2 linked regions of the Parazoarcus communis genome follow. The protein of the gene in region 2 interacts with the protein of the main gene of each other region in a pairwise test. Links are inferred from orthologs where the notes say so. Each region holds a gene or a part of one and is shown on either strand. Other genes may lie near its edges.

Region 1 (4,318 bases), 120 kb from region 2 along the record:
GCCATTTTCGGCGCCTGAACCCATGGACAACACGCTAGAACACCTCTCGGCCCGCGTCGGCGAGGCCCTGACCCGCAAGGGCTGGATGCTGGGCACCGCAGAATCCTGCACCGGCGGCTGGATTGCCGAGGTCGTCACCGCCACGGCGGGCAGCTCGACCTGGTTCGACCGCGGCTTCATCACCTACTCGAACGCGGCAAAGATCGACATGCTCGACGTCAGCACCGGGACGCTCGCTGCGCATGGCGCGGTGAGTGAAGCCACGGTTGCGGAGATGGCCACCGGCGCCCTGAAGCACAGCCTTGCCAGCATTACCGTCGCGGTTTCAGGTATTGCCGGGCCCGGCGGCGGCAGTGCGGCAAAGCCGGTGGGCACGGTTTGCATCGCCACTGCGCTGCGCCGGGGCGATGTCTTCCCCACCACCCGCCACTTCGATGGCGACCGCGAAGCCGTGCGACGGCAGACCGTCATTGCCGCACTTGAAGAGGTCCTTCGCCTTACCGATTCGGACAGCAGCATCTCAGCAAGCTCTGTGCCATAATTCGCGTCTCACTCAGGAAGGACCACTCATGGACGACAACAAGGCCAAGGCGCTTGCCGCCGCGCTCTCGCAAATCGAGAAGCAATTCGGCAAGGGCTCGATCATGCGGATGGGCGACGGCAGTATCGAGCGCGACATCCAGACCGTCTCCACCGGCTCGCTCGGGCTGGACATTGCCCTCGGCCTGGGCGGCCTGCCGCGTGGCCGCGTAGTCGAGATCTACGGTCCGGAATCGTCCGGCAAGACCACGCTGACCCTCCAGGTCATCGCCGAAATGCAGAAGCTCGGCGGCACCGCATCGTTTATCGACGCCGAGCATGCGCTCGACGTGGGCTACGCTGAGAAACTCGGCGTCAACATCGACGACCTGCTGATTTCCCAGCCCGACACCGGCGAGCAGGCGCTCGAAATCGCCGACATGCTGGTGCGTTCGGGCGGCGTGGATATCGTCGTCATCGACTCCGTCGCCGCACTGACCCCGAAAGCCGAAATCGAAGGCGAGATGGGCGACCAGTTGCCAGGCCTTCAGGCACGACTGATGTCGCAGGCGCTGCGCAAACTGACCGCCAACATCAAGCGTACGAACACCCTCGTGATCTTCATCAACCAGATCCGGATGAAGATCGGCGTCATGTTCGGCAGCCCCGAAACCACCACCGGTGGTAACGCCCTCAAGTTCTACGCATCGGTCCGCATGGACATCCGGCGTACCGGCGCCATCAAGAAGGGCGACGAAGTCGTCGGCTCGGAAACGCGCGTCAAGGTGGTCAAGAACAAGGTCGCCCCGCCGTTCAAGGAGGCGCACTTCGACATCCTCTACGGAGAAGGCATCTCCCGCGAAGGCGAGATCATCGACCTCGGCGTGACTTACAAGATCGTCGACAAGTCCGGCGCCTGGTATTCGTACAACGGCGACAAGATCGGCCAGGGCAAGGACAACTCACGCGAGTTCCTGCGCGCAAACCCGGCGCTGGCTCGCGAGATCGAGAACAAGGTCCGCGCAGCCGTCGGACTGGGCGAAATGGCCGCGCTCGGTGGCGCGGCACCCGTCGCTTCCGAAGCCTGATTTCCGCCCCGCCCGGACGCTGACCCCTGATGGGCGAACCGAGTCTGCGCGAGCGCGCGCTGCGCCACCTCGCCCGTCGGGATCACTCGCGGGCGGAGCTCGCACGCAAGCTGTCCCCGTATGGCAGCGCCGAGGAGATCGAAGCCGTACTGGTTCGCATGAGCGAACTCGAACTGCTCTCCGACACCCGGTTTGCCGAAGCGTGGATTCGCAGCAAGGCCGCCAGGTTTGGCAGTCAGCGTCTGCGGCACGAACTCGCGAGGCGTGGCGTATCGAAGGCCTTGATCGACGAGGCCATCGAGAGCGAATGTGTGGAATCCGAACTCGACCGCGCACGTGCAGTGTGGCAGTCTAGATTCGGCCTCGCCCCTGACGATCGCCGCGAATGGGCGCGACAGGCGCGTTTCCTGCAAACCCGTGGTTTTTCCACTGACGTGATCTGCAAACTGTTGAAAGAAGACCCTGATGAGTCTGCTTAAGGTCACCGACCTGCAAAAGCGCTACAAGGCACGCACAGTCGTTCATGACGTTTCGTTCGAGGTCGGCTCGGGCGAAGTGGTCGGCTTGCTGGGCCCCAATGGCGCAGGCAAGACAACCTGTTTCTACATGATCGTCGGTCTGGTGCGCGCCGACGGCGGCGAGATCACGCTCGACGACGCCCGCCTGACCGATCTGCCGATCCACGCTCGTGCGCGCCTGGGGCTGTCATACCTGCCGCAGGAAATGAGCGTGTTCCGCAAGCTCACGGTCGCCGAGAACATCCGCGCCGTGCTTGAGCTCCGCGGGCTGCCAGTGGCGCAAATCGACGAGCGCCTGGAAGAGTTGCTCCAGGAACTCGGAATTACCCACCTGCGCGACAACACCGCCATCTCGCTGTCCGGCGGCGAACGCAGACGGTGCGAGATCGCCCGCGCGCTCGCCACCGACCCGCGCCTCATCCTGCTGGACGAGCCGTTTGCCGGCGTAGATCCGATCGCGGTCCTCGACATCCAGAAGATCATCCGCTTCCTGAAGGAGCGCAATATCGGCGTGCTGATCACCGACCACAACGTGCGCGAGACCCTCGGCATCTGTGACCGCGCAACCATCATTACCGAGGGGCGCGTGCTTGCCAGCGGCAAGCCGCACGAGATCATCGCCAACGAGCAAGTGCGCCAGGTCTACCTCGGCGAACACTTCCGCCTCTGATTCCGGCACGCACCCTCGACTGGCATCATGAAACCGACCCTTCAGCTCAAGCTCTCGCAGCACCTGACGCTCACTCCGCAGCTTCAGCAGTCCATCAAACTGCTGCAGCTCTCCACGCTCGAGCTCAACCAGGAAATCGAACGCTTTCTGCTGGAAAACCCGATGCTCGAGCGCGAAGACGGCGACGGCAGCGACTTCGCACCGGCCGCTGTCGGCAACGATGCGCAGCCCGCAACCGAGACCCCGCGCGAGACCAGCACCGAGACCACCCAGGAAGCCGAGCCCCGCAACGAGAACGAATCGGCCGACTTTGACGAAGGCATGGACTGGTCGGGCACCGGCAGCGGCGCCAGCAGCAAGAGCGACGACGACGAGGACAGCGACTTCCAGGAGTTCCAGGCCGCCGGCACCTCGCTGCGCGACTATCTCGACCAGCAGGTTGCGCTGTCCCCCCTGTCGGACCGTGACCGCCTGCTGGTGCGCTTCATCATCGAAGCACTCGATAGCGACGGCTACCTGCACCAGGAACTTGAAGACCTGCTCGAACTGCTCCCGCCCGAGCTCGACTACGACCTCGACGACCTCGCGATTGCCCTGCGACATGTGCAGCAGCTCGAACCGGCGGGGATTGGTGCACGCACCCCGCAGGAGTGTCTCGGCCTGCAGCTGCGGGCCATGCCTGCAGGCAGCTGCCGTGACCTGGCGCTGGTCATTGTCGAACAGCACCTCGAACTGCTGGCCGAACGAAACTTTGCGAAGCTGAAGCGCCTCACCGGGTGCGACGACGACGCCCTGCGCGATGCCCAGGCGCTGGTCTGCCGACTCGACCCGCACCCGGGCTCACAGCATTCCAACGAAGAAACCCGTTACGTGCTGCCCGATGTCGTCGTGCGCAAGATCCGCAACCGGTGGACGGTGTCGCTCAATGCCGAAGCCATGCCACGCCTGCGCATCAATCAGCTCTACGCGAGCCTGCTGCAGCAGAACCGCGGCCAGGGCGGCGGCCTCACCGGCCAGCTGCAGGAAGCACGCTGGCTGATCAAGAACGTACAACAGCGCTTCGATACCATTTTGCGTGTATCTCAGGCCATCGTTGACCAGCAGCGACAGTTCTTCGATCATGGCGAGGTGGCAATGCGTCCATTGACCCTCAGGGAGATCGCGGACCAGCTCGAGCTGCATGAATCCACCGTATCGCGTGTCACCACTCAGAAGTACATGGCGACACCGCGCGGCGTATTCGAACTCAAGTATTTTTTCGGCAGTCACGTTGCCACTGACACCGGTGGTGCGGCCTCCTCTACGGCGATTCGTGCATTGATTCGCCAGCTGGTGGATGCCGAAGACAGGAAGAAACCCCTGTCCGACGCAAAGATTGCCGATCTGTTGGGCCAGCAGGGTATCGTGGTCGCGCGGCGCACAATCGCCAAATACCGCGAATCACTCAATATCCCGCCGGTCAGTCTGCGTAAAGCGCTTTGATACCAAGAGGAGTTACCATGAATCTCAACATCACCGGACAC
Region 2 (4,288 bases):
CTGCTCCAGCCAGGCGAGCGCATCCTCGGCGACGGTGTCGCCCTGAGCGTCGATGATGCGGCCGGGCCGGAACCAGCCTCCGCGCGAAAGGCGCAGGCTGAAGTCGGGTCCGCCGGTGTGACGCAGGGCGTCCAGCAAGGGGGCGTGTCCAGGCAAGGGGGTGAGGGTGGCGCACAGGTAGCGCAAGGTGTCGTCGAGGGCGAGGTCCGGCCTGGTCTTGGGCGGGGGCGCGAGCGGGACGTAGTTCATGTGGCTTCCTTGATGGGCTCTGGAATGATCGGCGGTGTGGCGGTGTTACTGGTCGGGTGCGGACTGCGGGGTTTCCGCTGCATCGGTCAGGCGATCGGCCACGAGCAGACGGATGGTTTCTTCCGGGTCGTCGGAGACGGCAGCCAGCGCCTCGAGCGGCGCCTGCTGAACGGCCGCGGCGCGCACCAGCCAGTGCGGGTCGGAGAGCATGGTGGCGGCATCGTTCGGCAGCATGCGGCCTGCCGCAAGGGCGCGGACTTCCGGGTCGGCGTCGCGGGCGAGGCGGCTGAGTGCGAAGGCTGGCAGGCGGCGGGCGATCTCCTTGCGCACGACAGGATCGGGATCGTCGGTCATCTGCGGCAGACTGCCGTGCGGCAGACGACGGGCCACCTGCAGGCGCACGGCATAGTCGGGGTCGCGCATCAGGCGCCCGAGTTCGGACGGAGGCAGGCGGGTGGCAACGGTCACCCGTACTTCACGATCCTCGTCGCGGGCAAGGTGAAGCAGGGCTTCGCCTTCGGCGCGTACCGCCACCGCGCGCCGGACGGTTTCGTCAGGGTCGTCGATCAGCCGGCCTGCGGCCTCGGCGGGCGCATAGCGGACCGCGATTGCGCGGCGCTCCCAGAAATCGTCGCTGAGACAGCCTTCGGCAAAGGCCGGGTTGCGCGCCAGGAAGCGGTCGATCTGGCGTCCGCTGTGGACGAACAGACAGGCGTCGCCGGGCGCGCAACGGCCTTCGGCGAGCAGGCTGTTGCGCAGCGCACATCGTGGGCAGGGGTTCTCCGGCGGCGTGTAGTCACCGGTCTCGGGTTTGTGCGGATGGTTCATGGCCTGAGTCGGACGGCATGCGCGTGCCGACACCTCCTGAGCTGGGGCGATGGACTCCTTGCGCAAGCAGCGTGCCAGGCGTCCGAATACGCGAATTGGCCCGTCCGGCTGCGCGGGGGCCGGCCAAGTGCGCCGATTGCGACATCCCGGCGCGTGCCGATTGTCGGAAACCCGACAGAGATCGGGACTGGGGCCGGGCTGGGGATGCGGCGCAGGCGCAGCGGTGATCCATGGCGCGTGACCTGGGGACGGTCACACCCCATGGCTTGCAAGCAGGCAGTGAGCGCAGTCTAGCTGGTGAGGACGGGCTCCAGCCGCAACTCTTCGACCAGGCATCCGACCGGGGGGCCGAGCACATCGTCCTCGCCCTCGAAGCGCACCAGGATGATGTCGATGTCGGGGGCTGCCTCGACATGACCGGTCTTCACCACTACGCCACGGGTTCCGGCCGCAGCTAGCAGCGCGCCGGCGTCGATATCGGGAATGCTGCCGTCGTTGTGGATGGCGTCGAGAGCGAACACGACGTCGCCGGGTGAGCAGAATGCGGCGCTCATGGCGGTCACCACACGCTGGCCGGCGCCAGCAGGCGCTCGACCGGCGTGTCGCCGATGAGATGCTCGTCGATGATGCTGCCGACATCGGCTGCACTCACGCCCGAGTACATCACGCCTTCCGGATACACCAGCACGCTCGGGCCATTGGAGCAGGGACCGATGCAGCCGGTATTGGTCACGGCGTAGTCCGCCCACAGGTTACGGGCCTGAAAGGCTTCCATGAAGCCCTGATAGACCTCGTTGCAGCCCTTCTGCTGACAGGATCCGCGGGGGTGGCCGGCGGGGCGGCCCTGGACGCAGACGAGAACGTGTTTCTTGGGTTTTGCCATGATGGGCTCCCTTACGATGGGGGTGTTCCGGGGTGCCCGCGCATGGCGCGGGCGTGGACAGGGGGCGCTCAGCCGGCGGCAGCCATCAGTGCCGGCGTGATCCCGGCCAGCCAGGCATCGACACGCTCGTCGGTAAGCGTGGGCTGGTTGTCCTGGTCGAGTGCGAGACCGACAAAACTGCCATCGATCACGGCCTGGGAGCTCTTGAAGGTGTAGCCGTCGACCGGCCAGGTGCCGATCACGTTTGCACCGCAGGTGGTGACGCAGTCGTAGAGATCGGCCATCGCATCGCAGAATTCGTTGCCGTATTTCTCCTGGTCGCCGAGTCCAAAGATGGCAACGACCTTGCCGCTCATGTCGGCACCGTCGAGCTGAGGCAGGAATTCGGCCCAGCTTGCGGTCTGGGCGCCGCACTCGAGGCCGGGCAGTTCGCCGTCGCCCAGCGTCGGGGTGCCGATGATCAGGGCGTCGTAGGCGAGGAAATCGTCGGCCGTCGCCTTGTTGACGTTGAGCGGGTCGGCGGCTGCATCGCCGAGTTTCTTCGCGATCGATTTGGCGATGCGTCGGGTGCGGCCGGTGTCGGTGCCGAAGAAGATGCCGATGTTTGCCATGCTGTGCTCCTGGTCTTGATCAGTGAGATTGGCTGGGGTTGCTCAGGCGGCTTCCGGCAGCCCGAAATGGGTGCGCAGAACGCCGAGCAGGCGCGCCAGGCTGAGCTCCTCCCGCACCAGCGGCTCGGCGGGCGGCGGGCTGCCCGCGTCGGGGAATGAGAGTTCGACCCCATAGCGCCCGGGCGGCTGACCGTAGGTGAACACGAAGGCTGCAAGCGCTGCGTCTCCCGGCAGCAGCAGACCGACGGCTTCCTCGTTGTCGCGCCAGCGTTCATCGAGTTCGATCAGGCCGTCTTCGAGCGCGTGTTCCAGGGTGCTCAGCAAATGGGAGAGGGCGCGGTACTTGGGGGGCATCGAGCTGGTCATGGCGGCGGTCATCCGATCGTGTGGCGAAGAAGTTGGAGGCAGCTGCGGGTGGCGGCGAGGTCCACTGCGCGGGCGTCGTCGAAATTGAGCACCTGCGGGTCGGCGCCGCACTCGAGCAGGAGTGCGACCATCTCGGCCTTGCCGGCCGAGGCGGCGTACATCAGGCAGGTCGCACCCATGTCGTTGCGGTTGTCGATGTCGATGCCTGCCTGCACGAGCCTGCGCACGATCGCGGCATTGCCCGATACGCAGGCCAGCCAGAGGGCGTTGTTGCCGTCCATGTTGCGGCGGGAGATGTCTGCACCGCAGGCGAGGAGGGCGTCGACCACGCCCTCATGCCCCGCGAGGGCCGCGCGCATCAGCGCTGTCAGGCCGTGCTGGCGCGGTGCGTTGAGGTCGAAAGGGTCGAACCCGTGCGTCTGCAGGAATGCGAGGAGGTCGGCGCGGGCATCCATGCCTGCGACCGGCGTGCCTTGCTGGCCGGCGCTGCGTGTAGCGAGTGCGTCGGAGAAGGCCGGGTAGCCGCCATCCACGCTATACACTTCGGGAAAGCGGAAATCTGCGAACCACTGCGCCCAGGTGCGACTGGCATTGCCGTGATAGCAGTAGATCAGAACCGGCGTGGTGCGGTTCAGGCCCCGGATCTGCTGCGGAAAAGTGGCCTCGGCGAGGCGGATCGCTGCGTCGATATGCGCCGCGCGATAGCTGTTTTCGTCGCGCACATCGAACACCGCAAGGGCGGGCAGCACACCGTCCCTGTGGCGCAGGAGCATGTCGGCCGCATCCGCGGCGGAGATGCGGTGAGCCTGGCGGCTGCTTGGTTCGGAGGCGGTCAGGGTTTCGGTGTTCATCATGTTGGGGTCCGGTTGGCGGGCTGATGCAGGGCGCGGTCGGCGGGATAGGCCGGGGCGGATTCGATTCTTGCGTCGTCAATCGGCAGACCGATGGTGAAGTGGTACAGGGTCTGATGACTGCTGCCGGAGAGGCCCAGCGCTTCGTGGACCGGATCGTCGAAAAAGCATCCGATGCCAGTGCCGCGAAGTCCGAGGAGTTCGGCGAGAAGGTAGAGGGCTTGTCCCGTCTGTCCGGCCACCCGGAACAGATCGCGGTAGGCCGCAGGGTCGGCAGCGATGACGTCGTCAAAGGGCGAGATCAGGCCGAGCGCCAGACAGGCGTTGGATGCGATGTCCTGATGACAGTGCAGGCTGCGCGCGAGGCGATGGAGCTCGACCTGCTCAAGCTTGCGATGCAGGCGCAGTGTCAGGCCGTCCCCGATGGTTTCCACGTGCTCACCGGAGGTGGCGAAAGCGCCTGCATCATCGCAGCCGTCGGCCGTCAGCAGGTACAGCCC

Evidence for each region. Proteins that work in one complex are often made in the same cells at the same time.
Region 1: the proteins of CEW87_RS11400 (region 2) and recX interact in binary tests that used the Escherichia coli proteins (3 or more experiments, as listed by UniProt). The link is inferred for Parazoarcus communis from one-to-one orthologs.

The regions. Positions count from the first base shown.
Region 1 is NZ_CP022188.1:2,607,747-2,612,064, reverse strand. What follows is about bases 523-3,361. They hold recX (recombination regulator RecX), read left to right. Parts: upstream 523-1,636; coding sequence 1,637-2,086; downstream 2,087-3,361. Other genes in these bases: CEW87_RS11975 (RNA polymerase factor sigma-54), read left to right, coding at 2,823-3,361; lptB (LPS export ABC transporter ATP-binding protein), read left to right, coding at 2,073-2,795; recA (recombinase RecA), read left to right, coding at 570-1,607; CEW87_RS11995 (CinA family protein), read left to right, coding at 523-541. In the rest of the region: CEW87_RS12000 (phosphatidylglycerophosphatase A), read left to right, coding at 1-18; more of CEW87_RS11995, read left to right, coding at 23-522; more of CEW87_RS11975, read left to right, coding at 3,362-4,277; hpf (ribosome hibernation-promoting factor, HPF/YfiA family), read left to right, coding at 4,295-4,318. UniProt on the Escherichia coli protein: Modulates RecA activity through direct physical interaction. Can inhibit both RecA recombinase and coprotease activities. May have a regulatory role during the SOS response. Inhibits DNA strand exchange in vitro.
Region 2 is NZ_CP022188.1:2,492,261-2,496,548, forward strand. Bases 801-3,609 are described here. They hold CEW87_RS11400 (flavodoxin), read right to left. Parts: upstream 2,572-3,609; coding sequence 2,029-2,571; downstream 801-2,028. Other genes in these bases: CEW87_RS11385 (4Fe4S-binding leucine-rich repeat protein), read right to left, coding at 801-1,077; CEW87_RS11390 (nitrogen fixation protein NifZ), read right to left, coding at 1,368-1,631; CEW87_RS11395 ((2Fe-2S) ferredoxin domain-containing protein), read right to left, coding at 1,637-1,960; CEW87_RS11405 (hypothetical protein), read right to left, coding at 2,614-2,937; CEW87_RS11410 (ankyrin repeat domain-containing protein), read right to left, coding at 2,946-3,609. In the rest of the region: CEW87_RS11380 (hypothetical protein), read right to left, coding at 1-249; more of CEW87_RS11385, read right to left, coding at 295-800; more of CEW87_RS11410, read right to left, coding at 3,610-3,791; CEW87_RS11415 (SagB/ThcOx family dehydrogenase), read right to left, coding at 3,788-4,288. UniProt on the Escherichia coli protein: Low-potential electron donor to a number of redox enzymes. Involved in the reactivation of inactive cob(II)alamin in methionine synthase.